3 regions of the Pseudomonas sp. FA-1 genome follow, and region 2 is predicted to be linked to each of the others. Evidence: riboswitches for the same ligand, from Rfam matches in the RefSeq annotation. Region 2 holds a riboswitch; each other region holds the start of a gene.
The links. A riboswitch is a leader RNA that binds a small molecule or an ion and turns the genes downstream of it on or off. The one in region 2 is predicted to bind cobalamin.
Positions count from the first base shown of each region.

Region 1 (10,582 bases), on a different contig from region 2:
CGAGTGGTCATTGGGTTGAACGTTGCCGACAACCTGGGCTCAGACATTCAAAGGTTGCACCGAGGAGCCTGCCCATGAGCATCGAACGCAGCATTCCCGAGCTCGAAGCCTGGTACGCCCAGTACGATGACGCGAGCTATCGGCGCGAGTCGCCGGATGCCTACCACCATGAACTGATCCGTACCGCCGAAGCCCTGCGCGACGATGGCGCCATCGACTGGGACGACTGGCTGGCGCTTAAGGCCCTGGCCGACCAGGCCCATGGCCGTGCGCTTGAAGAAGCGGTGCAGGCCCATGTCGATGACCCTGACGCATGAAGACCTTGAAGATCGCCACGTTCAACATCAACGGCATCCGCAGCCGCCTGCCCGGGCTTCTGGCCTGGCTGGCGCGCGAGCAACCGGACATCGCCTGCCTGCAGGAACTCAAGGCCGCCGACAAGGATTTCCCGCGCGATGCCCTGGAGGCCGCAGGCTATGGCTGCCTGCACCACGGTCAGCCGTCCTGGAACGGCGTGGCCATCCTGGCCCGGGGTAGCGAGCCGCTGGAGGTACGACGCGGCTTGCCAGGCATGGAGGCGGACAGCCAGAGCCGGTACCTGGAGGCCGCGGCCCATGGGGTATTGGTGGCATGCCTGTACCTGCCCAACGGCAACCCCCAGCCTGGGCCGAAGTTCGACTATAAACTGCGCTGGTTCCACTGCCTGAACGCGCACGCTCAGGGGCTGCTGGACAGCGGCCACCCAACGGTGCTGGCAGGGGACTTCAACGTGGTACCCACCGACCAGGACATCTACAACACGCGCTCCTGGCTCAAGGATGCGCTGCTCCAGCCCGAGAGCCGTGAATGTTACCGCCAGCTGCTGGCCCAGGGCTGGAGCGACGCCATCCGCCAGTTGCACCCGCACGAGCAGGTCTATACGTTCTGGGACTACTTCCGTAACCATTGGCAGCGCAACGCGGGCCTGCGCATCGACCACCTGCTGCTCAGCCCCGAGCTTGTACCACGGCTGGAGGCCGCCGGGGTGGATGCCTGGGTGCGCAACGAGCCGAAGGCGAGCGACCATGCGCCGGTCTGGATCTCGCTGCAAACCGCGTCGTAGGCTAGCGCAAAGGTGCCAAGCGTTGTTCGCGTGCCTGGCACGCTGTTCTATAGTCATAGGCGGCGAGGGCGGGACAACAAGGGACTGTAATGGCTGCAAGCAGGAAACCGCACGAGGAGGGGCTTTTGGCGATCACCGGCGAAGGCCGGGCTGTCGCGTTGTTCCGCCTGGTGTTGAGCTTCATGGCCGTGGTGATGCTGGCTTTCGTCTCGGTCGAAAGCTGGCGCATCGCCCGTGACTACCGCCATGCGTCGCTGAATGCAGAGGACGCAGTGATCAACCTGGCCAGGGCCACCGCTCAGCACGCCGAAGATGCGATTCGCCAGGTCGACGCCATTAGCGCAGCGTTGGCCGAACGGCTCGAAGGCGATGGCTTCGCCAACCTGGACCGGCCGCGCTTGCATGCCTTGCTCAAGCAGCAGAAGGCCATCATGCCGCAGTTGCACGGCCTGTTCGTCTACGACGCCGAGGGCCGCTGGGTGGTAACCGACCGGGCCTCGACACCCAAGCACGCCAACAATGCCGACCGCGATTACTTCATCTATCACCGCACCCATACCGGCCGAGGCGTGCGTATCGGTTCGGTGGTGCGCAGCCGTTCCACGGGTGACCTGGTGATCCCGATCTCTCGGCGCCTGGACCACCCGGACGGCCGTTTCGCCGGGGTGCTGCTGGGCACCATCAAAGTGGACTGGTTCGTACGCTACTACGGCGACTTCAAGATCGACGAACGCGGCGCACTGGTACTGGCCAAGCGTGATGGCACCATCCTGGTTCGGCGGCCGTTCGTCGAGCAGGTAGTGGGGCGCAGCCTGGCGGACAGCGAGATCTTCCGCAACCACCTGCCTTACGCCGACCAGGGCGTGGCCGAGGCGGTGGCAGTGGTCGACGGTACCCCGCGGCTGTATGCCTACCGGGCACTGTCGAGCTACCCACTGGTGGTGGAAGCAGGTTTGTCGCGGGAGTCGATCCTCGCCCCGTGGCGCCACGACATGCTCAAGTCGGTCGCCGTGCTGCTGCTGTTGCTGGTGGGGCTGGCGACCTTCGGTTGGGTGGTGCTGCGCCAGCTACGCGAGCGCATCGTCATCGAGCGCGCCTTGCACCAGGCGCACCAGACCCTCAAATCCCTGGCGCTGACCGACAGCCTGACAGGCCTGGGTAACCGGCGCCGGCTCGACGGTGTATTCGACGCGGAGATCCGCCGGGCACGCCGTCAAGGCTACCCGTTGGCGCTGGTGATGATGGACCTGGACTACTTCAAAGCCTACAACGACCGCTATGGCCACCCCGGCGGCGATCAGTGCCTGCGACGCGTGGGCGAAGTGCTGCGCCATGCGCTGAAGCGCCCAGGCGATCTGGCGGTGCGCTATGGCGGCGAGGAGTTCACCTTGCTGCTACCGAACACCGACGCCCAGGGTGCAGTGGCGATCGTGCAGGAGATCCTGGCCTTGCTGCGCCGGCAGATGATCGAACATGCCGGCAGCCCGCTGGGGCATGTCACCGCCAGTGCGGGCATCGCGGTGGGGTACCCAGGGCCTGAAACGATCACGCCGGAAAACCTGATGGCGACGGCAGATAGCGCCCTGTACGAGGCCAAACGCCAAGGGCGGGACCGCTATCAGCTGGCCACTGGTGCGCTGACCGGCACCCATTCGTGAGCGATCAAGCCGCCGGCACGATCGTCAATGCCATCGCGCAGCGCCCAGTCAGGCCGTGAGCGCGTTCGGCCTGCAGGATGTCGCCCAGGCGGGCGTCCAGTTGTGCCGGCTCGATGATTTTGAACCCGTGCCGGGCGTAGAACGGCGCGTTCCAGGGGACCTCGGCGAAGGTCGTCAGGGTGGCGACCCGCTTGCCGTGGCTCCGCGCGATGCTGATTGCTTGCTGGAGCAGGGCGCGCCCCAGCCCTAGGCCCTGGGCCTGCGCGCATACCGACACTTCGTGGATATGCAGCCAGTCGTGTGCCTGCTCGGTGCAGATGAAACCTTGCGGGCAGTCGTTGCCGTCCACCGCCACCCAGCTGCCTTGCCCGACAATGAAGGCCCGGTGGGCGTTTTCGTCCAGCACATCGCCAGTGGCCAGCCAAGCCAGGTCAGGCAAACGCAGGAAGGCCTGGGCCGCCGAGCGCTCGATGGCGGCAAGCAAGGGGACATCATGAAGGCGGGTAGGGCGAATGTGCATGGGTGGTCCCTGACAAAACGCCCAGTCTGCGAGCCCTGCCGCGCCAAGGCAAGGCTCGCCAGCGGCTCATTCGCCGACCAGCTCGCGCAGCTGCCAGCGCACCGAGCTGACGCCTTTCTCGAGGCTTACCCGGCTGACCAGGCGTTCCAGCTGGGTAGGGGCCTGCGGTGTACCGAGCAGCTCGGCGCGCACCTCAAGGCGCGCGGGGTTGGCCAGGTCTTCGCTGTGCAGCGACTGCAGGCGCAGGCCGGGGTCGCTGAGGCTGTGCAACATCAGGCTGCGTACCTGGATTTCGTCCTCGGCGCGGCAGACGATGCGGACCTCGAAACGCTGCTCCACCTCGCTGGCCGGCAGTACCTCCTGGCGGTCCAGGCGCTGGGCGATGTCACGCAGCAGGATATTGGCACACAGCACCACCAGGCTGCCCAATGCCGCCTCGAGCAGCAGGCCCAGGCTGCACAACACACCGATGGCGGCCGTGCACCAAAGCGTGGCGGCGGTGTTCAGGCCACGGACATTGAAGCCGTCGCGCATGATCACGCCACCGCCGAGAAAGCCGATACCAGACACCACATAGGCGGCGATACGCGAGGCATCGGTGGGCGCCATGCCAGGCACCGCCTGGGTCATGAGCACGAACAGGCAGGCGCCGGTGCTGACCAGCGCATTGGTGCGCAGGCCGGTCAGGCGCTGGCGCAGTTGACGTTCGGCACCGATCAGGGCGCCGAGTACCAGGGCTACGCTGACGCGCAGCAGAAAGACTTTCCAATCCATAGCAAACCTCATTTCCCGGGCATATGCCCGTGGGGCGCCGCCACCTGCGGCGCAACTGAAAACAACGAGTGCGAGGACCACATGCCCGCGTGCCGGGCACGGGAGCAGGAAGGAAAGAAGGGGAGACATCGACCCGCCTGGGCCGTGATGAACCACCGTCTACCGTGTGCGGCAAGACAGTGGCAGGAGGGCTGCCGGACTAGCTCGCCGTGTGGGCCTGTCGCAATCGACTGGGGCTACTGTCCAATGCAGGACTCCTGTTGTGGGATGCAAAACTGCGCCGCGGACCTTACGCCTGGCGCCAGGCAGGGTCAAGGACAGTTGCGTGACAATTGCGCGATCTGGGAAATTTCCTTCATGAAACTGGATGTTCGGCGACCGGACTTTCATGAAAAAGGCCTCTGAAGCGCGCCCAGGCGGTGTTAACCTTGCGCCCTTCGTTACAACCTCGGACCGTTACATGCTGTTCAATCTCGCCATCCTGTTCGGCACGCTGGTGGCCATGGAAGGCGTCGGCACGCTGGCCCACAAGTACGTCATGCATGGCTGGGGCTGGTGGCTGCATCGCTCGCACCATGAGCCCCACCTGGGCATGCTGGAGACCAACGACCTGTACCTGGTGGCACTCGCCCTGATCGCCTCGGGCCTGGTCGCCCTGGGCAAGGCCGGGTATGCGCCGCTGCAATGGGTCGGCGCTGGCGTGGCGGGCTACGGCGTGCTGTATGTACTGGCCCACGATGGCTTCTTCCACCGCCACTGGCCCCGGGCGCCGAAGCCGGTGAACCGCTACCTGCGACGCCTGTATCGGGCCCATCGGCTGCACCACGCGCTGCCCGGGCGCAAGGGCAGCGTGTCGTTCGGGTTCTTCTATGCACCGCCTTTGCGGGTGCTCAAGCGCCAGGTACGCGAGCGTCGGGCACAAGGCCTGTAGACACGTCAGGGCTTGCGGCGCAGCATCAGGATGAAGAACATGCCGCCGATGGCGGCGGTGGCGATGCCGATGGGCAGGTCCTGGGGCGCGATCAACGTACGTGCGCCGATGTCCACCCAGACCATGAACAGCGCCCCGAGCAAGGCACAGGCCGGGAGCAGCCGTCGATGTTCGGCGCCTACCAGCCGGCGGGCGACATGGGGCAGCATCAGGCCGACAAAGCCGATGGCCCCGGACAATGACACCAGCACGCCTGTGAGCAGCGCACACCCCACGAACACATGGGCTCTTACCCGACGGGGCTCGAAGCCCAGGCTGACGGCTGTCTGTTCGCCGCTCATCAAACCATTGAGGGCCCGCGCCAGGCTCATCAGCAAGGCAAAGCCCGCCAGCACGCACAGTGCCGGCAGCCACAGCAGCGACCACTGCGCCAGGCCCAGGCCGCCCAGCATCCAGAACATCACCGAGCTGGCCGCATGTGGGTCGCCGGTGTAGAGCAGCAGGTTGGCCAGGGCCATGATCACGAAGGACACGGCCACCCCAGCGAGCAGCAGCCGGTCGCTGTCCAGGCGCCCGCGTCGGCTGGCCACCGCCAATACCAGCAGCATGCTGGCGAGCGCGCCGATGAACGCCGCCAGCGGCAGGCTGAACGGGCCGGCGAAGGCGCCCAGGAACAGCACCACCAGGACCGCGCCCAGCACCGCACCGGAACTGACCCCGAGCAGATGCGGGTCTGCCAGCGGGTTGCGGGTCACGGCCTGCAATGCACCACCGACCAAGGCCAGGCCTGCACCCACCAGCGCACCGAGCAGCACCCGCGGCGCGCGGATCTGCCAGACGATCTGTGCCTGGCCCCGGCTCCATCCTCCTGGGTCGACCAGGCCTGCCTGTTGCAGCACGATGCCCAGCACATCGGCCAGGGGTACCTGGGCAGCACCGAACCCCAGAGACACCAGACACGAGCACAGCATTGCCATCAGCAGCGCGACGAGCAACAACCGGTAGGCGCGACGATCACGTACCGGCATCACTGCAGCGTGCCTGCGAACAGGCGGGGATGCAGCGCCGCTGCCAACTGCTCGATGGCGCTGGCGTTGTCCACCGATGGGGTGACTTGAATATAGGAGAGCACCACGAAACGTCGTTCGCGGATGGCCGTCACTTCGCCTAGGGCCGGGTGCGCGAGCAGGAAATCGCGCTTCTGTTGCCAGGAGGTCGGGCCGTAGTCGACGATCACGATCACCTGCGGGTCGCGCTCCACCACGCTTTCCCAGTTCACTTCGGTCCAGCTGGCGTTGACATCGGCCATTACATTGTCACCGCCGGCCGCCTCGATCAGCGCTTGGGGCATGCCGAGGCGGCCGGAGGTGGTGGGGCGGTCTTCGCCGCTGTCATAGAGGAATACACGGGGAGCCTGGGGCTCAGCGGCGACCTGCGCCTGCACGCGCGCCACGCGCTGGCGCAGGGTGGCGATCAGGGCCTGGGCCTGCTGGCGAACGTCGAAGATGCGCCCCAGGTTGTCCAGGTCCCGGTACAGGTCATCGAGGCTGGCGCGGTGTTGGGGCATGACCCGCGAGCAGGACTCGCTGAGCTCGTACACCGGGATGCCGAACGGTGCCAGGGCCTGTGGCGTGACCGGGCCGCCCACGTACATGCCGTAGCCCCAGCCGGCAAAGAGGAAGTCGACGTTCGCATCGAGCAGGGTTTCCACCGATGGGTAGCGCGGGGCGAGTTCCGGCAGGCCGTCCAGGGCACCCGTCATGGTAGGGTCAAGGGTCTTCCAGCCACTGATGCCGGTGAAGCCAACCATACGCTCGCGCAACCCCAGGGCCAGCAGCATGCCGGTCAGGTTGCTGTCGTGGCTCACCGCCCGCTGGGGCGGCTGGCTGAAGGTGACATCACGCTCGCAGCTGCGCACGGTCACGGGGTAGTCGCCTGCCCAGGCGACGAAGGGCAGGGCGGCCAGCAGGGCCAGGCAGGTGAGGCTTCGCTTCATGCGGGGCTGATCCAGGTGATGCGTGGGTGAAAGGCCACGGGGTGACGGTCGACCAGTGCCCGTACGCCGAAGACTTCGGCCAGGCACTGTTCGGTCAGTACCTCGGCCGGGGGGCCGTGGGCAACAATGCGACCGGCCTCGATGACATACAGCCGGTCACAGAAGGCCGCAGCCAGGTTCAAATCGTGGAAACTGGCGAGCAGGCTCAGGCCGGTGGCGCGCAAGTGCTCCAGCAAGGCCAGCTGGTAGCGGGGGTCCAGGTGGTTGGTGGGTTCGTCGAGGATCAACAGGCGCGGTTGCTGGACCAGCGCGCGAGCCAACAGCACGCGCTGCTTCTCGCCGCCGGACAACGGGGTAAAACCATGATCGCCGCGCGCTTGCAGGCCCAGGCGATGCAGGCTGGCGTCCACCAGCGCATCGTCATCGTCGCTGTCGAACCATCCCTGGTGCGGCGTGCGGCCCATGGCGACCACATCGCGTACGCTCAGGCCGAAATCCTCGGGAAACTCTTGGAGCATCACCGCGACGCGTTGTGCCACCCAGCGCGCCGGGCGCTGCCAGATGTCCTCGTTTTCGAGCAGCACGCGCCCGTCATCAGGCCGTGTGAAGCGATAGGCGCAGCGCAGCAGGCTGGTCTTGCCGCTGCCGTTGGGGCCGATCAGGCCGACGCATTCACCGGGGCGTACCTCCAGGTCAATGCCGTCGAGCAGCCGCCGGCCACCAGGCGATGGCGCCCAGTGCAAACCTTCGAGACGCAGGGTAGGGGCAGACATGACGAGCAACCGTACCGGGAATGAATGTAACCCGACGATGACGGCGCGCAAGGGAATCGCGGGCAGGCTGCTGCCCCAAGACCGGCCCGCGCCCGCCCACCGCGGGAGTTGCCAAACGAGGTGACAGGCCGGTCTCCGGGCTTGCGAGAGGCGTGAGGCATTCACCTTCCCATGCCGGTGGCACAGTGGCGTATCGAATGCATCGCTCGCTTACCGTTGCGGGGGCAGCGCCGGACTGATCGCACAAGGCGAGGCACCGGCTTCCCGTTTAATCCCCGGCACGGCGGCAGGGGACACCTGAAACTGGGGCGCATCTGAGCATTTATGCGAAGGGGAGTCAACTTGCAGGGCGGTCGTTCTGGCGTCGCAGGCAGCCAAAACCTGAACCGGCGCACCCGGTTCAGGTTTGGCGCGCGGCAGCTTACGAGACGAAGTCGGTGGAAAGAGACAGTGTCCGCCACTGCTCCAGTTCATGTTCGACTGCGCGGTTCTTGGCCTCGACGCGCGCCACGGCGTCGCTGCCCAGGGCCAGACGCAGCGGTGGATTGGCTACACTCGCCAGCACCATCAAAGCCTCGGCCAGTTTCGCAGGGTTGCCGGGCTGAGCGTGGTTGGCTGCTTCGGCATGATTGCGCATGACGCCGACGGTGGCGGCATAATCGGGCAGCTCCAAAGCTGTTTTCACCAACGATTGCTCATCGAGGAAATCGGTGCGGAAAAAACCTGGCTCGACCACGGTTACCTTGATCCCCAATGGGGCCAACTCCTGATGCATCGCTTCACTGATGCCTTCGACGGCGAACTTGGTCGAGCCATAAACGCCCCAGCCCATATAGGCTTGGTAGCCACCCAGCGATGAGATGTTGATGACATGGCCGCTGCGTTGACGGCGCATATGGGGCAATACCGCACGGGTGACGTTGAGCACGCCGAAGACGTTGGTGGCGAACAGCCGCTCGGTTTCGCTGGCGCTGGTTTCTTCGACCGCGCCGAGCACGCCGAACCCGGCATTGTTGACCAGCACGTCGATTTGCCCGAAATGCTTGATGCCGGCAGCGACCGCTGCGTGGGCTTCCTCCTCGCGGGTCACATCCAGGCGCACCGCCAGCAGGTTCGGATGCTGACCGAGTCGGGCCTCGATGTCTTCTGGTTTACGTGCCGTTGCAATGACTGCATCGCCAGCCGCCAGGGCCTGTTGGGCGATCAGGGTGCCGAAACCACGGGAAGCGCCAGTAATGAGCCAAGTACGCATATCAACTCCTCCTGTATCCGACCCTGCACCATGCGGGCCTTCTCGATGAGTTGATTGAACTTTAAAATCTCTTGATTCCTGTGATAATCCCATGAATATCACATGGGCCTTTGAGTGGTTTTCATCAATGAAACCGACCAGCACCGCCGACCTGTCGCTTTTCCTGTGCATTGCCCGGCACCTGAATTTCAGTCGTGCAGCGGTCGAGCTCGGCCTTACGCCCTCGGCCTTGAGCCATGCGCTGCGAGCTCTGGAAACCCGCCTGGATGTTCGCTTGTTCAACCGCACCACGCGCAGTGTGGCACTTACCGACGCAGGGGAGCGTCTTTACCAAAGGCTGCAACCGGCCTTTCGCGACATCGCCGACGCCCTGGAAGACCTCAATAATTTTCGTGACAAACCGTCTGGCAACCTGCGCATTACCGCTGGGCGCGCAGCCGCGGAGCTTGCACTGCTTCCACTGGCCCAGCCTTTTCTCGATGCATACCCGGATGTACACCTGGAAATCGTCAGTGACGACGCGTTAGTGGACATGGTGGGCACCGGCTTTGATGCTGGTGTACGCCTGGGTGAGCGGTTACAAGCCGATATGGTCTCATTGCCCATTGGCCCTTATCTGCGCTCGGTGGTGGTCGGCTCGCCCGCGTTCTTCGAACGCCATTTCACCCCGCAACACCCACAAGACCTGAAAAAACTACCTTGTATCGGGCACCGTTTTCCCAGTGGCGCGCTTTACCGATGGGAGTTCGAGCGGGGAGGTGTCCAACTGGAGGTCGATGTCCGAGGCCCGCTGATACTGGGTGATGTGAGCTTGATGCTGGCGCCTGCCTTACAAGGCATCGGCCTGGCCTATGTGTTCGAGGACATGGTCAAGGAACATCTGGAGCGAGGCGATCTGCAGCAGGTTTTGGGCGATTGGTGCCACTACTATCCGGGACTGCACCTGTATTACCCAAGCCGGCGGCAGGTGCCAGCGGCATTGAAAGCCTTCATCGAGTTCGTACGGGAACATCGCTAGCGGGAGCGCGGGCCAGTACAGCGTCGTCGACTGGATCGGCGTAGTGATCTATACCCAATAGACGTTTGCAGCGTACACCGCCGCTCCGGGAAAGACGTCGTTGCTCGCCAGGAGGTTTGCCGTGATAAACCTGCCCACCACCCAACTGCTGACCCGCTACAAACGCTGGGCTGACCAGCTGCTTTTCGCCAGCCTGGCCTCCCTGGCACCCGAGGAGCTGACCCGGCAACGCGCTGGACCGATGAAAACCATGATCGCCACGCTCAATCACATCTATGTGGTAGACCGCATCTGGCAGGCCCATCTTGAAGGACGGCTGCATGGGTTTTCGTCACGCCAGGCCATGCCTTACCCGCAACTCGATGAGTTGTGGGGCGCTCAACAGGAGGTGGACGACTGGTTTGTCGACTGGGGCACCGGGCAGACGGAGGCTTCATTGAAGCGCTCAATCGACTTCGCATTCGTCTCTGGCAACCAGGGAACCATGACCGCTGGCGGCATGTTGCTGCATGTAGTCAACCATGGGACCTATCACCGCGGTTGGCTGGTGCAGATGTA
Region 1 covers NZ_JBWXTH010000009.1:37,414-47,995, forward strand. The annotation lists gene AC1MHZ_RS16700 (hypothetical protein) at 75-317, shown strand; gene xth (exodeoxyribonuclease III) at 314-1,102, shown strand; gene AC1MHZ_RS16710 (sensor domain-containing diguanylate cyclase) at 1,192-2,760, shown strand; gene AC1MHZ_RS16715 (GNAT family N-acetyltransferase) at 2,765-3,280, opposite strand; gene AC1MHZ_RS16720 (MgtC/SapB family protein) at 3,347-4,054, opposite strand; gene AC1MHZ_RS16725 (sterol desaturase family protein) at 4,515-4,985, shown strand; gene AC1MHZ_RS16730 (FecCD family ABC transporter permease) at 4,991-6,013, opposite strand; gene AC1MHZ_RS16735 (ABC transporter substrate-binding protein) at 6,013-6,981, opposite strand; gene AC1MHZ_RS16740 (ABC transporter ATP-binding protein) at 6,978-7,754, opposite strand; cobalamin riboswitch at 7,864-8,070, opposite strand; gene AC1MHZ_RS16745 (oxidoreductase) at 8,176-9,006, opposite strand; gene AC1MHZ_RS16750 (LysR family transcriptional regulator) at 9,134-10,024, shown strand; gene AC1MHZ_RS16755 (DinB family protein) at 10,146-10,582, shown strand, end outside.
Region 1: linked by a shared signal. The riboswitch ahead of AC1MHZ_RS16740 (ABC transporter ATP-binding protein) and the one ahead of AC1MHZ_RS22360 (TonB-dependent receptor) in region 2 are both predicted to bind cobalamin.

Region 2 (10,582 bases):
CTGGAGCGGCACCAGGTGGATCCGAACACAGCGTTCGCCCTGCGCGGCAGCGGCGGCATGGCCAAGGCGGTGGCCAGCGCCTTGCGCGATGCGGGCCTGCGTGAAGGGATCATCGTGGCGCGTAACGAGCAGGCCGGCCGGCAACTGGCCGATATGTGCGGGTACCGCTGGCAGGCAGAGTTGGGCGACCTGTGCCCGCCGATGCTGGTGAACGTAACGCCGATCGGCATGGCCGGCGGACCCGAGGCGGATGAGCTGGCCTTTACCGACCATGCCATCGCGGCGGCCGAGCGGGTGTTCGACGTGGTGGCGATGCCGGCGCGCACGCCGCTGATCCGCCGTGCCGAGGCGCTGGGCAAACCGGTGATCACTGGGCTGGAGGTGATCGCCTTGCAGGCGCTGGAACAGTTCGTGCTCTACACCGGCGTGCGGCCGACCGACGAGCAGGTGGCGCAGGCGGTTGCCTATGCGCGGCAGCCCTGAGTTTTTGGGAACACCTGTGGGGGCGGGCTTGTACCCGCCGCTCCCACAAGAGATCGTGTTGCTGCCTCGATGACTGGATCAGAACACCTGGTGATCGCCGTCGAGCTGCTGGTCCACCAACCATCGGCCATGGGCGAGGGCGGCGTGCTGGGCGTTCTCAAGGTCGGACAGGAACGCCATCTTCATCGGCAGTGACAGGCGCCTGCTGGTGTGACCTTCCGGGTCGGTGATCAGGCAACCGGCGGCAAACGGCAGGGGCGACCCTGGGTGGGTCATCACGCTGGCGGTGATGGTGTGGTCGCGGTATTCACAGTGAAGGGTTTGCATCGTCCTTACCTCGCTGTGGCTTGGAACAGGTCTATTCCATATACCACAGCGAGGGGCCGAGGGTTCCCGGCCCGACGAGCGTGCCTTGCCGGCGGGCTCAGAGCTCGGTTGGCTGGATGATCTCCACCCAGTAGCCGTCGGGGTCCTTGATGAAGGCGAGGTGCTTCATGCGGCCGTCGCTCAGGCGCTTCTGGAAGGGCACCTGCAGGGCTTCGAAGCGCTCGCAGGCGGCGCGTACGTCCGGTACCGAAATGCAGATGTGGCCGAAACCGCGCGGGTCGGTGTTGCCATCGTGGTAGGCGAATGCCGGGTCGTTCTCGGTGCCATGGTTATGGGTCAGCTCGAGGATGCCTGGGATCGACTTCATCCACTGGTGGCGTTCGGCGTCATCGGCCGGAATCTGCGCAGGGTCCACCAGGGCCAGGAAGTACAGGCTGAAGGCTGCTTCCGGAAAGTCGCGCTTGTCCACCAGGCTGAAGCCCAGCACGCGGGTGTAGAAGTCCAGGGACTTTTCGATGTCCTTGACCCGCAGCATGGTGTGGTTGAAGACGAAACGGGCGGTGGCGGCGTCCGGCTTGGCGGTAACGCCTGGCAGGGTTTGCAGATCGTGCAGGCTCATGGGTGCTCCAGGAACGAGGCCAGGGACGGGCCCTGGCGGTAAAGACAGGTGGGCCATGATACGGCAGTGAGGCGTGAGCGCAAATGAAAGCGCCCTGCACGAGTGCAGGGCGCTGGAATTAGAGGCCCGCGTGTGCGGGCGCGTGATGGGGTCGCTAGTCCTTTAGCTGGTTCGATACTGCGCGTGTCGATGTGAAAAAAGTGTGAAGTACGCGTTGATGTTTCATGTGCGTACCCAGCTTTCCACCGTCTTGGCGCCGTATTGCTCTTTCCAGGCCTTCAACCCGCGGTGGTTGCCGCCTTTGGTCTCGATCAGCTCGCCGGTGTGCGGGTTTTCGTACACCTTCACCACGCGGGGGCGGCGCTGCTGCTTGGGCGCTGCAGTCGGGGCCCGGGTGGCCGCCTTGGGGTCGAGGATGGCGATGATGTCGCGCAGGCTCTTGTCATAGCTTTTCATCAGGCCGACTAGTTTCTGCTCGAATTCGATTTCGCGTTTTAGGCCGGCATCCTTTTTCATCGCCTCCAGTTGCGCCATTTGTTCCTGGAGAGCTTTTTCGGCAGCACGAAACTCTGCAAGTCTGGACACTGTCATCACTCCTGTAAGTACCGTGGCGGGGCGTGACGAACATACAAAAAAAGCCATAAACGCCGGCCACGAGGATGGGTAAAGCTGTTCGCTGATATCGAGTGTAGTCTTCGAACTCATGAGGGTAAACCGCAAACTTTTTATAAGTAATCACGGAACTTTGCTAGTTTTTCGTGCGGTATTCACAGCGGTTTTCATAGTGCTCTTGAGGCCTACCTAGACCATGGTCCTATGGCTTGGTCTAGAGCGGCTGAGCGATCATCCAGGAAGCTGGCCGGGGTATTTGCCGACGGTCTTGTAGTGCCGGGGCGGCGTGCTGCCCCGGGTCGTTTTCGCTTTGTTCTGGATGTTCCTTTCGCATGTTTGCCCCATTCCCCCTTGCCCCCGGGCGTCGAGTTGCCGGCCTGTTCTTCCTGTGTGCCGGTGCCCAGGCCCAGGCCGCTGGTTTTCTTGAAGACACTACCGCCAAGCTCGAGGCGCGCAATGTCTATTTCAACCGGGATTTCCGTGACGGCCACAGCAGTTCCAGCCAAGGGGCGTCCAAGCGCGAAGAGTGGGCGCAGGGGTTCATCCTGAATGTGCAGTCCGGTTATACCCAGGGCACGGTGGGCTTTGGCGTGGACGCCCTGGGCATGGTCGGCTTCAAGCTCGACTCGAGCCCGGCGGACAGCAACAGCGGCCTGCTGCCGGCGTCCGGCCATGACCCGCGCCGTTCGGTCGACCAGTACGCCAAGCTGGGCGTGGCCGGTAAGGTCAAGGTGTCCCGCACGGTACTGCGCTATGGCTCGATGATGCCGGACATGCCCTTGCTCAAGTACAACGACGGCCGCCTGCTGCCGACGATGTTCCATGGCGCCATGCTCACCTCCGAGGAGGTGAGCGACCTGAAACTCACCCTGGCGCGCCTGAACCAGTACACGGCGCGAGACTCCACCGACCGCCAGGACATTCGCGTGCACTGCAAGAACAAGCGTTACGCCTGCGACACCGAGGCCGATCATTTCGACCTGGCTGGCGTCGACTACCGCTTCAGCGATCGCCTCAGCGGCCAGTACCAGGTGTCGCGCCTGGAGAACATCTACCGTCAGCAGTTCCTGGGCTTGGTGGCTACCCAGCCGCTGGCGCTGGGCAGCGTGTCGGCGGACCTGCGCCTGATCAAGAGCGATGACATCGGCAACGCCCGCGCTGGCGAAATCGACCACCGCGCCTTCAGCGGCATGCTCGGCTACAGCCTGGGCGGGCACAAGATCAGTGCCGGCTGGCAGCGCATGTATGGCGAGAGCGCCATGCCGTACCTCGACGGCAGCAACCCGTACCTGGTCAACTACGCCCAGGTCAACGACTTCGCCGCCGCCCAGGAGCGCTCCTGGCAGGTACGCTATGACTACGACTTCAAGGCCCTCGGCGTGCCCGGCCTGACCTTCTTCACCCGCTACATCAACGGTGACCATATCAAAGTCCCCGGCAGCACCGCTGAAGGCAAGGAATGGGAGCGCGATACCGAGCTCAAGTACCAGGTGCAGGGCGGTACCTTCAAGGACCTGAGCGTGCGCCTGCGCAACTCCACCTACCGCAGCAACTATGAGCGGTGGGCGCGGGACATGGACGAGACGCGGGTCATCGTCAGCTACAACTTCTCGATCCTGTAGGGCGTTTTGCCAAACACCGGCGGCCGGCCGACAATGGGCGCAGGCATCCGCGCGGGCAGGGCGATGAAAAACCTTCTGCTGATTGGCATCGGGCCTGGCGACCCCCGCCAGGTCACCTTCGAGGCCGTGGAGGCGCTGCGGCGCACCACGGTGTTCTTCATCCTGGACAAGGGCCCCGACAAGGACGAGCTGGCGCGCCTGCGCACGATGATCCTGGAGCGCTACGTTCCGGCCGGTGGCTACCGCCTGGTGCAGGTGGCCGACCCCAGGCGTGATGGGCAGGCGGCGGACTATGTCGGTGCGGTGCAGCATTGGCACCGACAGCGAGCGGCCTTGTATGGCCGTCTGCTCGAGGACGAGCTGGGGCCTGGCGATGTCGGCGCGTTCCTGCTCTGGGGGGAGCCTGGGCTGTACGATAGCACCCTGCGCGTGCTGGACTTGGTCCGGGAGCGCGGCTTGGCCCTTGCGCTGGAGGTAATCCCAGGTATCAGCAGCGTGCAGGCCCTGGCTGCCCGACATCAGGTACCGCTGAACCGCATCGGCGAGCCGCTGACCGTGCTGCCGGGCAGGCGCCTGGCCGAGCAGGGTCGGATCGACAATGTGGTGGTGATGCTGGACGGGCAGTGTGCCTTTGCTGACCTGGACGACCCGGCATTGACGATCTACTGGGGGGCGTACCTGGGAACCGAGGATGAGGTCCTGGTCGCCGGGCCGCTGCTGCAGGTCAAGGCGAAGATACTCCAGGTGCGGGAACAGATGCGCCAGCGCAAGGGGTGGATCATGGATACCTACCTGTTGCGGCGTGGGCAGTGATCCGCTGTTTCACCTTCATGCTCCATCGTTGGCACCCGGGAGAGCAGCGTGCGCGGTCCCTGTAGGAGCGGGCTTGTCCCGCGATCAAGGGCAAAGCCCTTGCCACCACCCGCGATGGCAGGTCCGGCCTAATCGCGGGACAAGCCCGTTCCTACAGGGGCGGCGCTGGCTTCGGGCTCAGAAGGTGTAGTCCACCGTGGCGAAATACGACCGGGGCGCGCCCAGCAGCCATAGGTCGCTGGTGTAGAGGTAGGAGGCCGCATACTCGCGGTCGAACAGGTTGTTCACCTGCAGCCCCAGGCGCACAGCCGGCAAGACCTGCCAGCCGATAGTGCCATCGACCACCGTATACCCCGGAACACTACCCTGGTTGGCTGCGCTGTCGTAACGCTGGTCCACGTAACGCAACCCAAGGCCGGCTTCGACATCCTGGCCCAGACCCTTGCTCACCCATAGGTTGGCCGTGCGCCGTGGCACGTTGGCCGGGCGGTTGCCGGCGCGGTCCATGATGCCGGTTGCGGTGTGCTCGAGATAGTCGTCGAACCTTGCGCGTACCACCGAGGCGTTGGCCGAGACCTGCCATTGGTTGGCCAATGCCAGCTCCACGGACGCTTCCAGGCCGTCGGACGTCTGCTGGCCGGCCTGCTGCAGGCCATGGTTCACCGGGTCGGCGACCAGCAGTTTGTGCTTGACGATGTGGTAGGCGGCCAATGTCCATTCGCCCCGGCCATCCCAGAAGCGCTGCTTGAGGCCCAGTTCCGTCTGCCTGGCTTTGGTCAGGTCGTAGCGCTGTTCCGGACGCAAGGTCAGCAGGTCGCCGATGCCGTCTTCGCTGGTGGAGTGCTGGCCATACAGGGACAGGTCCGGCGTGACCGCGAACACCAGGCCGGCACGCCAGTTGCCTCCGCGCAGGCTACGATCGCTACGGGTTTCATTCACCAGGTCGTTGCGCTCCACATGGTTTTGGTCGCGGCGCACACCGGTCACCAGCGACAGGCGCTCGGTCAGCGCGGTGCGGTTTTCCAGGAAGGTGGAGAATGTGTGGGTGACGGACAAGGTCTGCGGGCGTGTCGGCGACAGGCTGTGGAATCGGCCCGGGGCCGGGTTCCACGGATCGAGCGTGTCCACATTGCCGTCATCGAAGGGGGCATTGCTGTCGACGTTGAAGCGGATCTTGTTGTACTCGGCGCCGATCACGGTCTTGCTGGCGCGCCCGAACAGGGTATGGTCGAACGTGAAGCTCTGGCGGTCGCCGAACTGCTCCTGGTTGTGCTTGATCTGCAGGAAGCTGCCACGCTCGAGCACGCCATCGGCCGGGTTCCAGGTGTACGACTCGGCGTTGCGCCAATGCCGTCGGCTCTTGATGTAGTAGAGCTGGTTGCTGGCCGACAGGCTGTCGTGAATGTGCCAGTCGGTGTTCAGGCGCGTCCACTGGTCCCGATAGCGCTGCACGTCGTTGTCGATGTTGTAGTTCTTCTTGCGCAGGCTGCTGCGGTAGTGCCCATCGATCAGTGGGGTGCCGTAGTAGTTGGCCGGTTCGGTGTCGCCGCGTTCGTGGGCGAGGGTGAAACTCAGGTCGTCGCTGGCGTCCAGGCGCAGGGCGGCGCTCAGGGCCAGGCTGCGCGAGTCGGTGCGCTCGACCCAGCCGTTGCCGGCCTGCCGGTTCAGGGTCACCCGGTAGCTCAACCGTTGGCCAAGGCTGCCGCCGCTGTCCAAGGCCAGCTGTTGCCGGTCCCAGGCGCCGTAGCCCAGACGCAGGTGGTTGTGCACCGGCCCGGCGAACGGCTTCTTCGGGATCGCATTGACCACCGCGCCGGTGGCACCTTCGCCGTAGAGCACCGAGGCCGGCCCACGGATCACGTCGATCCGCTCAATCATCCATGGGTCGACCGGGAAGGTCAGGGTGCCTGCGCCACTGTACAGGCGTGAGCCATCGAACAGCGTCATCACCGAGCTTTGGCCTTCGAAACCCCGGGCCGAAAGGCCGGTGTTGCCGTCGCCTGGGCTGCCGGTGAAGGTGATGCCGGGCGAGCGGGTGACGGCGTCCTGGAGCGTGGCGTTGTTACGCCGCTGGATCTGCTCGGCGCTGATGGTGCTGGTGCTGGCCGGCGTTTCCAGCGCGCTCAGGCCCAGGCGCGAGCCGGCCTGGGTCGGGGTGCCCAGGTCGATGGCCTGCGGGTCGAGGGCCTCGGTGATCGCTGTAGAGGGGAGTGTCAGGACCTGGCCGTCGGGCTCATCGGGCCAGGCCGGCAGGGCGACGGCCAGGCAGGCCGCCAGGGTGTGAAGCTTGTAGATACGGGACATGTCGTTCCACGGTTGCAGGAAGGAATGGATCCCGGTGGAAACAACGCATGGAGACCTATCACGCACGCAGGGGCGCACGCGAAACCGGCCTGCGCCCGCCCACCGCGGGGTTGCCAACGAAACTCCAGGCCGGTCTCCGGGCTTGCGAGGGTCATGAACGCCTTCACCTTCCCATGCACAGGCACAGTGGTGTGTCGAAGGGTTCGCTCGCTTACCGTTGCGGGGGCAGCGCCGGACTTGTCCTGTAAAGGACGCACCGGCTTCCCGTTTCACCCTGCGCGCGGCGGCGCAGGACACCTGAAACTGGCGCGCATCTGACCATCGATCGGCGAGGGAGTCAAATGCGCAGGGGGAGGGGTCAGCGACCGCGTCGGCGCGAGACGCGGGCCTCGATGTTCTTGCGCCCGATCAGCAGCGGCGGCTTTTCCACCACCGGCTCATCGGCCAGCCATTTGTACATCACCAGGCAGTCCACCAGCCCCAGCTGGGCATGGCGGTAGGCCTTGGGCAGCCGGCCGACAGTCTCGAAGCCAAGCTTGTGCCACAGCGCCACGGCCACTTCGTTGCTGGCCACCACCGAGTTGAACTGCAGGGCCAGGAAGCCTTCCTGGCGTGCCAGCTTCTGCGAGTGTTCGCACATCAGCCGCGCCACGCCACGACCGCGGGCGGCCTCGGCGACCATGTAGCCACAGTTGCCGACATGGCTGCCGGGGCCTGCTGCGTTGGCCTTGAGGTAGTACGAGCCCAGCAGTTGGCCGTCGGCTTCGGCCACCAGGGTGTGCAGCGGCAGCGAAAGCCACAGGTGGCGGGCTTGCTCGAAGCTGAGGTCGGGGTCGAAGGCGTAGGTCTGGCGGGCCTGGACGATGGCCTGGAAGGTCGGCCAGAAGTGCTCGAAGTCTTCTGGCGTCATGGGGCGGATGTGAATCATTGCAGCTCCGTGGAGTCGGTTGGCCCGGCGCCGCCGCAGGGCGGCGCCGGTACGGTCAATCGTTGGCCTTGCCCACAGCGTCCATGACCCGGGCCGAATACACCAGGGCGGCGCCCGCATTCATCGCCACGGCCACGCCAAGGGCTTCGGCGATTTCCTCGCGGGTGGCACCGTGCTTGACGGCCTGCTGGGAATGGACGGCGATGCACCCATCGCAGCGGGTGGTGACGGCCACCGCCAGGGAGATCAACTCGCGGGTCTTGGCATCGAGGTGGTTGGTCTTGGCCCCGGCACCGCTGGCGGTCATGTAGCCGGTCACGGTGTCGGGGGACAGCTGCTTGAGATCGCCGATGCCGGCCATCAACTGCTTACGGTAGGCGTCCCAGTCCATCATGCTCATCGTCTTCACCTTGTAGGGTTGGCAACAGGAGCTTTCAGGCTAGTCGAAGATTCTACCCTTGCCCGCCTCTCAGGGGCCGCGTCAGATGTAGATGAAGAACAGCACCAGCGCCGCGACCACGGCCCACTTCTCCAGGTAGTAGCGGGTACGGTTGCGTTTCTTCATCGCCTTGCCGCGTTCGCGAATCTTGTAGATGCGGGTGAACAGGCGGTTGATGCCGCCGGTCTTGTCATTGGCATCGTTGGGCGCGGCGGCGGCGGCCATGACGTTGCGGCTGAACCAGCGGTTGAAGGCAGTTGCCCAGCGGTACTTGAGCGGGCGCTCGACATCGCAGAACAGAATGATGCGATTGTGCTCGGTGGTGTTGGCAGCGTAGTGGATGTAGGTCTCGTCGAACACCACCGCCTCGCCGTCGCGCCAGGAATACTTCTGGCCATCGACGTCGATGTAGCAGCCGTCGTCGTTCGGTGTGTCCAGGCCCAGGTGGTAGCGGTAGGAGCCGGCATAGGGGTCACGGTGACGTACCAGTTTGGCGCCCGGCGGCAGGGTGGCGAACATGGCCGCCTTGACCGTACCGATGCCCTGCAGCAGTTCGGTGGTGCGGGGGCACAGCTTCATGGCCGAAGGGTGGCTCTCGCCGTACCACTTCAGGTAGAAGCGCTTCCAGCCGGTCTTGAAGAACGAGTTGAAGCCGACGTCGTCGTAGTTGTCGGATTTCTTGATTTCACCCACGTGCAACAACTGCTGGGCTTCTTCGCGGATCTCCTGCCAGTGATCCTTCAGCGGCTGCAATTCCGGGAACGCCTCCACCGGCAGGTAGGGCTTGGCCGGGTGCCGGGAGAACAGGTACAGGAAGGCATTGACCGGGGCGAGGAAGCTGGAGTGGTCACCCAGCTGGCGGGTCAGTTTATGGCGAACCCGACCGCGCAGGTGAACATAGGCGATCGAGAGGGCGAAGATCAGTACGAGTGCGATTTTCATGGACGGATGCTTGTCGAAATGGCCACGCGTCATGGCTTGAGCCCGCCAGCATAAACAATCATGGAGGCGCTTTGTAGGATTAATCTCAGATTGCCAGGCAGACATTGGTACGAGGCGGTACCCGCCATGAGGGGTGAGGCTCAGGCGTGCCTGTGCGATGATGCAGCCATGCCTACGCAACAGGACCCTTGCCAATGCCAGTGGATGAACGGGAAAAAGGGCAACCGTTCAAGCGGTTGTTCTTCGCCCTGCCGGTGACCGATGCCCAACGCCGGGCCATGGCGCAGTGGCGCCGAGGCCTGGGCCTGCGCAGCGGCAAGCCGGTGCCGGCGGAAAACTTTCACCTGACTTTGCTGTTCCTGGGGGACGTGGACGCGGCCTTGGTGCCTGCGCTGTGCGCAGCCGTCGACAGCCTCAAAGGCCCGGACACGCCGCTGCGCCTGACCCTGGACCGCCTGCAGGTATGGCCACGGGCCAATGTGCTGGTGCTGGAGCCACAGGATACGCCGCCGGCCTTGCGCCGATTGGTCTATGCCCTGGAGCAGGCCGTGCTGCCGCTGGGCATCGCCGGGCAGGGCCGGGAATACCGAGCGCACCTGACCTTGTCCCGGGACTATCGCGCCCAGGTGCCGGAAGCTGCGGTGGCACCGGAGTTCTTCCTCGCCGCCCGGCATTTCACCCTCTATGAGTCACGCAAGGGGCGCTACTGGCCGTTGGCCGAGTGGCCCCTGGCAAATTGACCGTCAGGCCGGCTGCGCCTCGGCGTTGACGAACCGCTGTGCACCAAGGCACGGGCAGGTAATGCTTGAAGTGTTCGCCGTAGCTACTTTGGTGGCTGTGAGGTCGAGCGCCGCCCGCGCGGCGCTCGATCTCACGGGCAGCACCTGCCTCAAGACCGATGCCGCCTCTCAAGGGTTGTGGGGCCCAGACGCGATGCGTACCATGCCGGCATTCCTTCCAATAACAAAACCGCGCGTCACCGGCCTTGAACTGAGCGGGTGATGGGCGGCCTATCGCCTTGTCTTCGGAGATCAACAACCCTTCCATGAACGGACCTACCCCTAGTGTTCTGCCGCCAACCGCCGGTACCGGCAGCTGGCTGAGTGTCGTCGCCCTGGCCCTGGCGGCCTTCATCTTCAATACCACTGAGTTCGTCCCGGTGGCGCTGCTCAGTGACATCGGCCGCAGCTTCGAGATGACCACGGCCCAGGTCGGGCTGATGCTGACCATCTATGCCTGGGTGGTGGCCCTGGCGTCGCTGCCGATGATGCTGCTGACCCGCAACATCGAACGCCGGCGCCTGCTGCTGTTCGTGTTCCTGGTGTTCATTGTCAGCCACCTGTTGTCCTGGCTGTCCCAGAGTTTCGCCATGCTGCTGGTCAGCCGCATCGGCATTGCCCTGTCCCATGCGGTGTTCTGGGCCATCACCGCCTCGCTGGCAGTGCGTGTGGCGCCACCTGGTCAACAGGCCAAGGCCCTGGGCCTGCTGGCCA
Region 2 covers NZ_JBWXTH010000016.1:53,451-64,032, forward strand. The annotation lists gene AC1MHZ_RS22330 (shikimate 5-dehydrogenase) at 1-483, shown strand, start outside; gene AC1MHZ_RS22335 (hypothetical protein) at 562-810, opposite strand; gene gloA (lactoylglutathione lyase) at 908-1,429, opposite strand; gene AC1MHZ_RS22345 (histone-like nucleoid-structuring protein, MvaT/MvaU family) at 1,652-2,014, opposite strand; gene AC1MHZ_RS22350 (OprD family porin) at 2,374-3,663, shown strand; gene cobF (precorrin-6A synthase (deacetylating)) at 3,727-4,476, shown strand; gene AC1MHZ_RS22360 (TonB-dependent receptor) at 4,654-6,780, opposite strand; cobalamin riboswitch at 6,891-7,096, opposite strand; gene AC1MHZ_RS22365 (GNAT family N-acetyltransferase) at 7,139-7,708, opposite strand; gene AC1MHZ_RS22370 (carboxymuconolactone decarboxylase family protein) at 7,764-8,108, opposite strand; gene lpxO (lipid A hydroxylase LpxO) at 8,190-9,089, opposite strand; gene thpR (RNA 2',3'-cyclic phosphodiesterase) at 9,284-9,829, shown strand; gene AC1MHZ_RS22385 (sugar transporter) at 10,135-10,582, shown strand, end outside.

Region 3 (10,582 bases), on a different contig from region 2:
CACCCAGTCCTGGTCCGGCCAGGTGGCGCGGTGCACCACGGCAGCCGGGCAATCCGGGCCGTAGTGGGGCAACAGCTCGGCGACGATACGTTCAAGGTGCTTGACGCCCAGGTGGATCGCCAGGGTGCTGCGGTGTCGGGCCAAGTCGGCCAGTTGCTCGCCCGCGGGCATGGGCGAGCTGTCCCCGTAGCGGGTGAGGATCACCGTCTGCGCCACTTGCGGCAAGGTCAGCTCGCAGCCGAGCAGGGCTGCGCTGGCGGCAGTGGCCGTGACGCCTGGGATGACCTGGTAGTCGATACCCAGCTCGCGCAGGTGGCGGATCTGCTCGCCTATAGCGCCGTACAGGCTCGGGTCGCCACTGTGCACGCGAGCGACATCATGGCCTTGTTCATGGGCGCTGCGCATGGCTGCGATGATCTGGTCGAGGTGCAGTTCGGCGCTGTTGATCACCGTATGGGCATTATGGCCCTGCAGGACGGCTGCAGGCACCAGGGAGCCGGCATAGATGATCACCGGGCACTGACGGATCAGGCGCTGGCCCTTGATCGTGATCAATTCCGGATCGCCGGGGCCGGCACCGATGAAGAAGACCGTCATGGGAAGTCCTTGCAGTAGGGCAATAAGGAGCAGCGATTATCGGCTGCACGCCAAGGCAACGGTAGCCCGGTCGCCTACCTGGCGTGGCACCAGCAACCGGGGCGTCCCTTTTTTTTGTGCGGCCAGCGCCAAGGCTGCACTTTCGGCGACCCCCCAGCAGCCACTGTGGTTGAATGCGGCGGCCGAGCGATGGCTGAGCAATGGTTCGAAGGCGTGCAATTGTACGGACGGAAACAGCGTCAGGGCGAGTCCGAGGCGGCTGGCCAGTGCCTGCAACCCGGCTTCTTCGGCCTTGAGGTCGATGCTGGCGATGCCGCGCAATTGCGCCAGTTGCAGGCCATGGGCAGCCAGTGCGTCACGCAGGAGCCGCTCGAGGTGGTCGGCCGGGCATCCTCTGCGGCACCCAAAGCCGGCGTAGAACGCCGGCAATAGGGGAGGGCGAGTCATCAGGCCTGGCTGGAGCGACGATAAAGCCAGGCGCTGAGCAGGCCGAGAGCGAGCCAGAAGGCCGCGTTGGTCAACCAGGAGGCAAGCTTGAATTGGGTCTCCAGGGCCTCGGGGGCCAGGCTCTCATGGACGGTTGGTTGCGGGGCACCGACCAGATGGGGAATTGCCAGCAAGGCCACGCCGAGCGTCTTGAACAGCCAGTGCCGAGCGAACACCGCCAGTGCCAGGCCTGCGGCGGTGGCAGCCGCCGTGCTGGCCCACCAGGCCTGACGTTGGCCCAGGTCGGCCGCGACAGTGCCCGGCAGTTCCGGGGGCAGCCCGAGGGTCGGCGCCAGGCAGAACACCGCAAAGCCGGCCAGCCCCCATAGCGCACCGGTGCTCAACGTGCGGGGCTCGCGAAGGCTGTACAGCGCAGCGAGGACCAGGGCGAAGCCGACGGCCACCACCAGGTTGCCACCGGTCGTGGACACCAGGCGTTGCCAGCCGTCTTCAGGGGCCCAGGCTTCGGCGTCGTGGGTGTGGGCGGCCACGCCATCGTCATGCGCGTGGTGCTCGGCGCTCGGGGCGTTGTTTTCGTAGGTTTCCGCCTGGAGAATCAGCGGCGTGACCCAGAGACTCTGCAACAAGGTCAGCAACAGGGCAGCGAGCAGCCCGCTGAAGCCGGCGGTTCGGGCAATGCGCTTGATCATGCAGGCGTACTCAGTGGCAAGGGAAGGCGGCGCTGTGGCGGGTATCGTGGGCGGCGTTGTGCACGGCCTCGATGTGCGAGAAGCCGGCGAAGTAGACCAGGCACAGGCCCAGCAGGCTGGCGCCGATGGCGAGGAGCACGCGCTGGCTGAGGCTGACGGGAGTGGCGATGCTGTGTTTGGCGCTGGTGACGGACATGACGCGTTCCTCTGCTTTTTTATGGGCGACGGGCACGGGCGTCACGCCTGGGCAGAGCTTGCCCAAGGCACACGACAGCACCCGCCCACCGCGGGGTGTTCATTCGTCGTCAGGCCGGTCTCCGGGCTGGCGAGGAGGAGGCAGGCTCCCTGGACAGCGTCACCTTCCCATGCCATACGACACGGCACAGTGGTCAAGACGCGCACTCGCTTACCGTTGCGGGGGCAGCACCGGCCTTGCCCGGCCCCTTGGGGCCTGCGACGCACCGGTTTCCCGTTTCACCCCCGAGGGGGCACCTGAACGCAAGGTGCAAGCAAAGCATGCGGCCGATGCTCCGTCAATTGGTGTCGTAGGAGCATCTCCTGTGGGAGCGGGTAAACCCGCTCCCACATAATCCGTTCTCTATGGAGATGGTGGGAATACTGCGCTGATGGTTGACCGCCTACCCACCACTGCGTAGCCTTGCCGCTTCGAGGTTCTGCGGCGTCGGCCGCAGCTAAGACGGGAACGCGGTCCAAGCCGCGGCTGCCCCCGCAACTGTAGGCACTGAACAGGATCGACACAGCCACTGCGCTCCGCGCGGGAAGGCGTCGCTCCACCGGCCACGGCCGGTACGGTGCAAGCCAGGAGACCTGCCTCGTGACGTTTTCGACTTTCAACCGGGCGGGGTGATCCGGTGGCGAACGAGCCCGGCTGGCAAGCCCGAGGCTTTCGTCCTGCATGCCCGCGCCATCCTGCCAAGGGCATCGCGACATGAAAACACTGGCCAAGCTCCCCGTCACCATCGTCACCGGCTTCCTCGGCTCGGGCAAGACCACCCTGCTTCGGCACATGCTCGACAACGCCCAGGGCCGGCGCATCGCGGTCATCGTCAACGAGTTCGGCGAACTGGGCATCGATGGCGAAATCCTCAAGCAATGCAGCATCGGTTGCACCGAGGAGGAGGCCAGTGGCCGTGTCTACGAACTGGCCAACGGTTGCCTGTGCTGCACCGTGCAGGAAGAGTTCTTCCCGGTCATGCGTGAACTGGTGGCACGCCGCGGTGACCTGGACCACATTCTCATCGAAACCAGCGGCCTGGCCTTGCCCAAGCCACTGGTACAGGCCTTCCAGTGGCCGGAAATCCGCAACGCCTGCACCGTCGACGCAGTGATCACCGTGGTCGACAGCCCGGCCGTGGCCGCCGGTACCTTCGCGGCCTATCCCGACCAGGTGGATGCCCAGCGCAAGCTCGACCCCAACCTGGACCATGAGTCGCCTCTGCACGAGCTGTTCGCCGACCAGCTGGCCAGCGCCGACCTGGTGGTGCTCAACAAGGCTGATCTGATCGATGCTACAGGCCTGGCCAAGGTCCGTGCCGAGGTGCTGGAGGAGCTGCCGCCGGCGGTCAAGGTCATCGAGGCCAGCAGCGGCCGCCTGCCGCTTGAGGTGCTGCTTGGCGTGGGGGCCGAGGCCGAGGCGCACATCGACGGTCGCCGTACCCACCATGATGCCCATCACGACGGCGATGACCACGACGATCACGACCACGATGCCTTCGACTCCATTTCCATCGACCTGCCGGAGGCGGACGAGAGCCTGCTGCTCGACGCCCTGACCCAACTGGTGGTGGAGTTCGGCATCCTGCGCGCCAAGGGCTTCGCCGCCATCCCCGGCAAGCCCATGCGCTTGCTGATCCAGGGCGTCGGCACCCGCTTCGACAAGCACTTCGACCGTGCCTGGCGCGCCGAAGAGCCGCGCATCACGCGCCTGGTGCTGATCGGCCAGGACCTGGACGCCGCGCAGCTGGAAGCGCGCCTGCGCCAGGCCCTGGGCGCCTGACCCATGCACCTGCTGCGGACCCAGCCCGGCGGCTTCGTGCCGGACGACAGCATCGCCGACCTCGGCCAGACGCCGGCCGAGCTGGTGATTCTCTGCAGCGGCGACTCGCACCTGGCGCTGCTCGCCGAAACCGCCGAGCAGTTGCCGGAGGGCTTCCCCAGCCTGCGCCTGGCCAACCCCATGCAGGTGCAGAACCACGCCTCGGTCGACCTTTATGTGGACCAGGTGCTGCGCCATGCGAAGGTGATCCTGGTGTCGTTGCACGGTGGGGTCGGCTATTGGCGCTATGGAGTCGAACAGCTGGTGGCCTTGGCCGCCCGTGGCGTCCAGCTGATCCTGGTGCCTGGGGACGACCGCCCGGACCCTGAACTGACCGGCCTGGGCACGGTGACCGATGCACAGGCCGAACGCCTGTGGCATTACCTGCGCCAGGGTGGCAAGGCCAATGCCCTGAACCTGTTCAACTGCCTGGCCAGCCTGTGGCTGGAGCGCGACTACGCCTGGGAAGAACCGCAACCCTTGCCGCGTACCAGCGTGTACCACCCCGGCAAGCCCAGCGCGACCCTCCAGGATTGGTACGCCCAATGGCACCCCGACCAACCTGTAGCGCCGGTGCTGTTCTATCGATCGCACCTGCAGGCGGCCAACACCTCGTTCGTCGATGTGTTCTGCCAGCGCCTGCAGGCCGCAGGGCTCAACCCGCTGCCGATCGCCGTGGCCAGCCTCAAGGAGGCCGCCTGCCTCGCGCAGGTCGAGGCCTGGCTGGACGAGGCCGGCGCCGAAGTGGTGATCAATACCACCGGTTTTGCCCTGTCCAGCCCGGAGCAGCCCAACCTGCGCCCGCTGCGGCGCGACATCCCGGTGCTCCAGGCGATCTGCGCCCAGGACAACCAGCCGGCCTGGGAGGCCAGCGAACAGGGCCTGGGCGCCCGTGACTTGGCTATGCACATCGTCTTGCCGGAGCTGGATGGGCGTATCATCACTCGGCCGGTCAGCTTCAAGGACCTGGCCTGGCGCAGCGAGCGCAGCCAGTCGGACGTGGTCTGCTACCGCGCCCATCCCGAGCGTATGGACTTCATCGCCGAACTGGCACGTCGCTGGGTGATGCTGGCGCGCCTGCCCAACGCGCAGAAGCGTGTGGCCCTGGTGCTGGCCAACTACCCGACCCGCGACGGGCGCATCGGCAACGGCGTTGGCCTGGATACCCCAGGCGCCGCGCTGAATATCCTCCAGGTCCTGCAGGGGCAGGGCTACCCGGTAGAGGGCCTGCCGCCGAGCGGCACTGCGTTGATCCACCAATTGCTGGGGGGGGTGACCAACGACCTGGACCACCTCGACCAGCGCCCCTGTGCCCAGAGCCTGAGCATGGCCGACTACCAGCAGGCCTTCGCCTCGCTGCCACAGGCCAACCAGCAGGCCGTACTGGAGCGTTGGGGGCCGCCGGAGCAGGACCCGATGTTCCGCAGCGGCCGGATGATGATCGCCGGCCTGCGCTATGGCCTGACCTTTGTCGGCATCCAGCCCGCCCGGGGCTACCAGGTGGACCTCAGCGCGGTCTACCACGACCCGGACCTGGTGCCGCCGCATGGCTACCTGGCGTTCCATTTCTGGCTGCGCAACGGCTATGCCGCCGACGCCGTGATTCATGTCGGCAAGCACGGCAACCTCGAATGGCTACCCGGCAAGGGCGTCGGGTTGTCGGCCGAGTGCTGGCCGGACGCATTGCTTGGCCCGCTGCCGAATATCTATCCGTTCATCGTCAACGACCCGGGCGAGGGTGCCCAGGCCAAGCGCAGAACCCAGGCGGTGATCATCGACCACCTCATGCCGCCGCTGACCCGTGCCGAAACCTACGGCCCGCTGCGCCACCTGGAGCGCCTGGCCGACGAATACTACGACGCACAACTGCTCGACCCGCGTCGGGCCCGCGAACTGCAGCGCGATATCCTCGAGCTGCTCAAGGCCAACCATATCGACCGCGAACTTCAGCTCGAGGGGCAATTGGACGATGCTTCACTGTGGCTGCCACGGTTGGATACCTACCTGTGCGACCTCAAGGAGTCACAGATCCGCGATGGCCTGCATGTGTTCGGGCAGTCGCCGCAAGGGCGTTTGCGCCGCGACACCTTGCTGGCGCTGCTGCGTGTCGAGCGCGGCGATGGCAAAGGCGCCAACGCCAGCCTTGTCCGCGCCCTGGCCAAGGCCATGGCCCTGGGCTTCGACCCGCTGGACTGTGACCTCGGCCAACCGTGGCAGGGGCCGCGCCCGCAACGTTTGCAGGCGCTCGACGACGCGATCTGGCGCACCTGCGGCGATACCCGCGAACGCCTCGAGCTCCTGGCGCTGGTGCTGATCGAGCAGGCCTTGGCGGGGCACCTGCAATTGCCCGGCGAGCCCGCCTGGCAACCGGTCGCGACAGTACTCCAGGCGTTGGTCGACACGCTGGCGCCGACCCTGGATGGCTGTGGTGCAGCGGAAATCGACGGCCTGCTGGCGGCCCTGAGCGGGCGCTTCGTTCCGGCAGGCCCGAGCGGCGCGCCTAGTCGTGGGCGCCTGGATGTGCTGCCCACGGGCCGCAACTTCTATACCGTGGACGTACGCAACCTGCCCACGACCACTGCCTGGCGCCTGGGCTTCGCCTCGGCCAACCTGATTCTCGAGCGCCATCTGCAGGATCATGGTGACCATTTGCGACAGCTCGGCCTGTCGGTGTGGGGCACCGCGACCATGCGCACCGGGGGCGACGACATCGCCCAAGCCTTGGCCTTGATGGGCGTGCGCCCGGTGTGGGCCACCGGCAGCCAGCGGGTCGACGATTTCGAGATCCTGCCCTTGAGCCTCCTCGACCGCCCACGGGTCGACGTGACCCTGCGCGTATCGGGCTTTTTCCGCGATGCCTTCGGCAACCTGATCCGCCTGTTCGACGCCGCGGTACAGGCGGTGGCAGCCTTGGACGAGCCCGAGGATCTCAACCCCCTGGCCGCCCGCGTGCGACGCGAACGCGAGGCGTTGCTGGCCGAAGGCTTGCAGCCCGAGCAAGCCGCGCGCCAGGCCGGCTGGCGGGTCTTCGGCGCCAAGCCCGGCAGCTATGGGGCCGGTGTGCAGAACGCCATCGATGGTCGGCTCTGGCAGACCCGCGACGACCTGGCCGAGGTCTACCTCAACCATGGCGGCTACGCCTATGGCGCCGCTGACGAAGGCACCCCGGCCCGAGCCCCGTTCGCCCGGCGCCTGGGCCAGGTGCAAGCGGTGCTGCACAACCAGGACAATCACGAGCACGACCTGCTCGATTCCAACGACTACTACCAGTTCCAGGGCGGCATGCTCGCAGCCTCCGAAACCCTGGCCGGCAGAACGCTGGCCAGCTACCACGGCGACCACAGCCAGGCCGACCGTCCACGCATCCGGACCCTCAAGGAAGAACTGAACCGGGTGATCCGCGCCCGGGCCTTGAACCCCAAGTGGATCGACGGTGCCAAGCGCCACGGCTACAAAGGTGCTTTCGAGCTGGCGGCGACGGTCGACAACCTGTTCGCCTTCGACGCCACCACGCACCTGATCGACGACCACCATTACCAGTCCCTGGCCGATGCCTATGTGCTCGACCCCGCGACCCGTGACTTCATGCGCCAGCACAATCCCGAGGCCCTGCGCGACCTCACCGAGCGCTTGCTCGAAGCCCAGCAGCGCGGCTTGTGGGAGACGCCGGGTGACTACCGCCAAGCGCTCGAAGAGCAATTGCTCGATGGCGAGGAACAAGCCTGAAATGAATGACCCCTTGCAATTCCCGCTGGCCGCCGTAGTGGGGGCCGACGAACTCAAGCTGGCCCTGTGCCTGACCGCCATCGACCCCAAGATCGGGGGTGTGCTGATCGAAGGCCCCCGGGGCATGGCCAAGAGCACGCTGGCCCGCGGCCTGGCCGACCTGCTGCAAGCGCCTGGGCACACACCGCCGTTCGTGACCCTGCCACTGGGTGCCACCGAGGAACGCTTGGTCGGCACCCTGGACCTGGATGTCGCGCTGGGGCAGGGCAAGGCGCAGTTTTCTCCCGGCGTGTTGGCCCAGGCCGATGGCGGCGTGCTCTACGTCGATGAGGTCAACCTGTTGCCCGACCCATTGGTGGACCTGCTGCTGGACGTAGCCGCCAGCGGCACCAACCGCATCGAGCGCGATGGTATCTCGCACCGTCACGACGCCCGCTTCGTGCTCATCGGCACCATGAACCCTGAGGAAGGCGAGCTGCGCCCGCAGCTGCTCGACCGCTTCGGCCTGAACGTCGCCCTCGAAGGCCTGCCGCCGCCAGAGGCCCGGCAGCAGATCATTCGCCGCCGGTTGGCCTTCGACAGCGACCCGCAGGCGTTCTGCACGCAGTGGGCCGATGCCCAGGCGCAGCTGCGCGAGCGCTGCCAGGCTGCACGTCAGCGCCTGGCGCAGATTCCGCTGGATGACCAGGCCCTGGCCTGGATCACCGAAGGCTGCTTCAGTGCAGGGGTCGACGGCCTGCGTGCCGACCTGGTCTGGTTACGCGCGGCTCGGGCCCACGCAGCCTGGCGAGGGGGGGAGACGATCGAGCAGGGCGACGTGCAGGCCGTGGCGGAATTCGCCTTGCGCCATCGGCGCCGCGAGCTGCCGACGGCCGATGCCCCGACCACAGCGCCGGCCCCGAGCGGTGGCCATGCAGGCCCTCAGGGCGGTGAGGGCGACTGGGGCGCGTTGGCACCGCAGGCGGTCGGCAGCGGTGTCCGGCGCGAGGTGCCGAACTGGGCAAAAAAGCCCTGAGCATCCGCCCGCCCGCTGCACAGGCGGCGGATGCCAGGCCCCAGGCAGGAGCGCTCGCCGGTGTGACCCGGGGCCGGGCCCGTAATGGTGGTTCGGCGCGGGTCGCCTGGCTGCCCACCTTGCTCAAAGGGCGACCGCGGCAACGCCAGGACCTGTGCTGGCAACAGCGCCAGGCCAAGGCGCCGGAGCTGTGGCTGGTGATCGTCGACGCCTCGGCGTCCACCCGGCGCAACCAGGCGCTGGCCCAGGCCAAGGGCCTGCTGGCCGAGCTGTTCGACCAGGCCTACCGTCAGCGTGCCCGCCTGGCCCTGCTGACGGCCAGCGGTGGTGCGCCGCGCTGGCAGCGTCATGGGCTCAAGGCATCGGCGGCGCTGCAGCCGTGGTTGCAGGCACTCGGTGCAGGCGGCGGTACGCCATTGATCGCTGCATTGGAAGAAGCGCGCCGCTGGTTGCTGGCGCGTGAAAAGCGACACCCTCAGGAAACCCGGCGCTGCCTGGTCGTCACCGATGGTCGCCTGCAGCGTTGGAGCCCGCTGCACCCGATGCCGTGCGCGACGGTGCTGGTGGACATCGAACGGGCGGCGGTGCGTGTGGGGCGGGGGCAGCAACTGGCGGCGCAACTGCAGGCCGATTATCGACACATCGAGCAGTTCAAGCCGTTGGCTTGAACGTGCTGAAGACGTGCGGGCTGCGACAATAAGCCGCAAATAAAAAGTTGCCGACAGGGCAGAGGAAAAGTTGCACAAGTGCGTGAGCGGGCCACGCACATGTGTGGGGCGTCGATATTATTCAGGCATCGACCAGGGTTGCAGGTCATAACCTTTTTCGCAAAGTTCGGCACGCACTTCCTCGATCAAGCTGGCCCATTGCGCAGGGTCGGAATAGATACGCGAGGATACTTGCTTGCTGCCGATACGCGTGCTGGTCCGGTCGATCACTGCCAGGCTCAGCTCACCAGTACCATTGGGTGCATCCCAGGCTACGCACTGGAAGGGTTCGAAGGCGTGGTCGGCGATCAGCAGTGCTTCGTTGACACGGAGCGGGGCGTTCATGGTTCGGTCTCTCTATGGTCCCAAACAGCGAAGTGATGTCCGCGTTGCTTGATATCCAGAGATGCGCAGCGCGGGGTTATTCGTACTGATGCTCCAAGTTGGGGTTGAAGTCACACAGCCATTAAAAAATTTTTCAAAGGGTACGCGATAAGTAGCGCAACCTGTGCGCCTGTGACGCCCGAAACTTCCAAAGATTCCCAGATGACCGGTAGGTGACCACCATTGGCGGACAAACGGTCGTGGGGTGGTCGAGGTTCATTGCTACTGTTAATTCGGACGTTGCAACTTACTGTTTCTACTTAAAAAACCACTTTCTGGCGCCAAGGAACAGTCATGCCCGAACCGACCGCTCAACGCCGCCTGCTGATCGTCGACCCGTGCGACGATTGCCACCGTCTACTACCGGGCCTGCGCAGCGTCGGTTGGGATGTCCACAGCTGTACCCTGGCCTCGGCCCTGGAACAGCCGTGCGATGTCGGCCTAATGCGCCTGCAGCCTTCGCACCTGCGCCATCCCGAGGCGGTCAAGGACCTCATCACCCGCAGCAACACCGAATGGATCGCTGTGCTCAGCGCCGAAGAGCTGCGTACGCAGAACATCGGTGATTTCGTTTGCGAGTGGTTTTTCGATTTTCATACCTTGCCGTTCGACGTATCGCGGGTCCAGGTCACCCTCGGACGGGCCTTTGGCATGGCGCGTCTGCGTGGCAAGGGTTCGGTGCGGGTCGACGAGCCTGAGCACGAACTGCTCGGCGACAGCCGGCCTATCCGCGAACTGCGCCGCCTGCTTGGCAAACTGGCGCCCACCGAGTCGCCAGTGCTGATCCGGGGAGAGAGTGGTACGGGCAAGGAGCTGGTGGCTCGTACTCTGCATCGCCAGTCGCAACGTAGCGACAAACCGTTCATTGCCATCAATTGCGGCGCCATCCCCGAGCACCTGATCCAGTCGGAACTGTTCGGCCATGAAAAAGGCGCCTTTACCGGTGCCCACCAGCGCAAGG
Region 3 covers NZ_JBWXTH010000013.1:21,135-31,716, forward strand. The annotation lists gene cobM (precorrin-4 C(11)-methyltransferase) at 1-597, opposite strand, end outside; gene AC1MHZ_RS20760 (cobalamin biosynthesis protein) at 634-1,026, opposite strand; gene AC1MHZ_RS20765 (CbtA family protein) at 1,044-1,733, opposite strand; gene AC1MHZ_RS20770 (CbtB domain-containing protein) at 1,744-1,929, opposite strand; cobalamin riboswitch at 2,025-2,244, opposite strand; cobalamin riboswitch at 2,386-2,583, shown strand; gene cobW (cobalamin biosynthesis protein CobW) at 2,683-3,750, shown strand; gene cobN (cobaltochelatase subunit CobN) at 3,754-7,515, shown strand; gene AC1MHZ_RS20785 (magnesium chelatase ATPase subunit I) at 7,517-8,530, shown strand; gene AC1MHZ_RS20790 (vWA domain-containing protein) at 8,593-9,198, shown strand; gene AC1MHZ_RS20795 (hypothetical protein) at 9,316-9,582, opposite strand; gene AC1MHZ_RS20800 (sigma-54 dependent transcriptional regulator) at 9,916-10,582, shown strand, end outside.
Region 3: linked by a shared signal. The riboswitch ahead of cobW (cobalamin biosynthesis protein CobW) and the one ahead of AC1MHZ_RS22360 (TonB-dependent receptor) in region 2 are both predicted to bind cobalamin.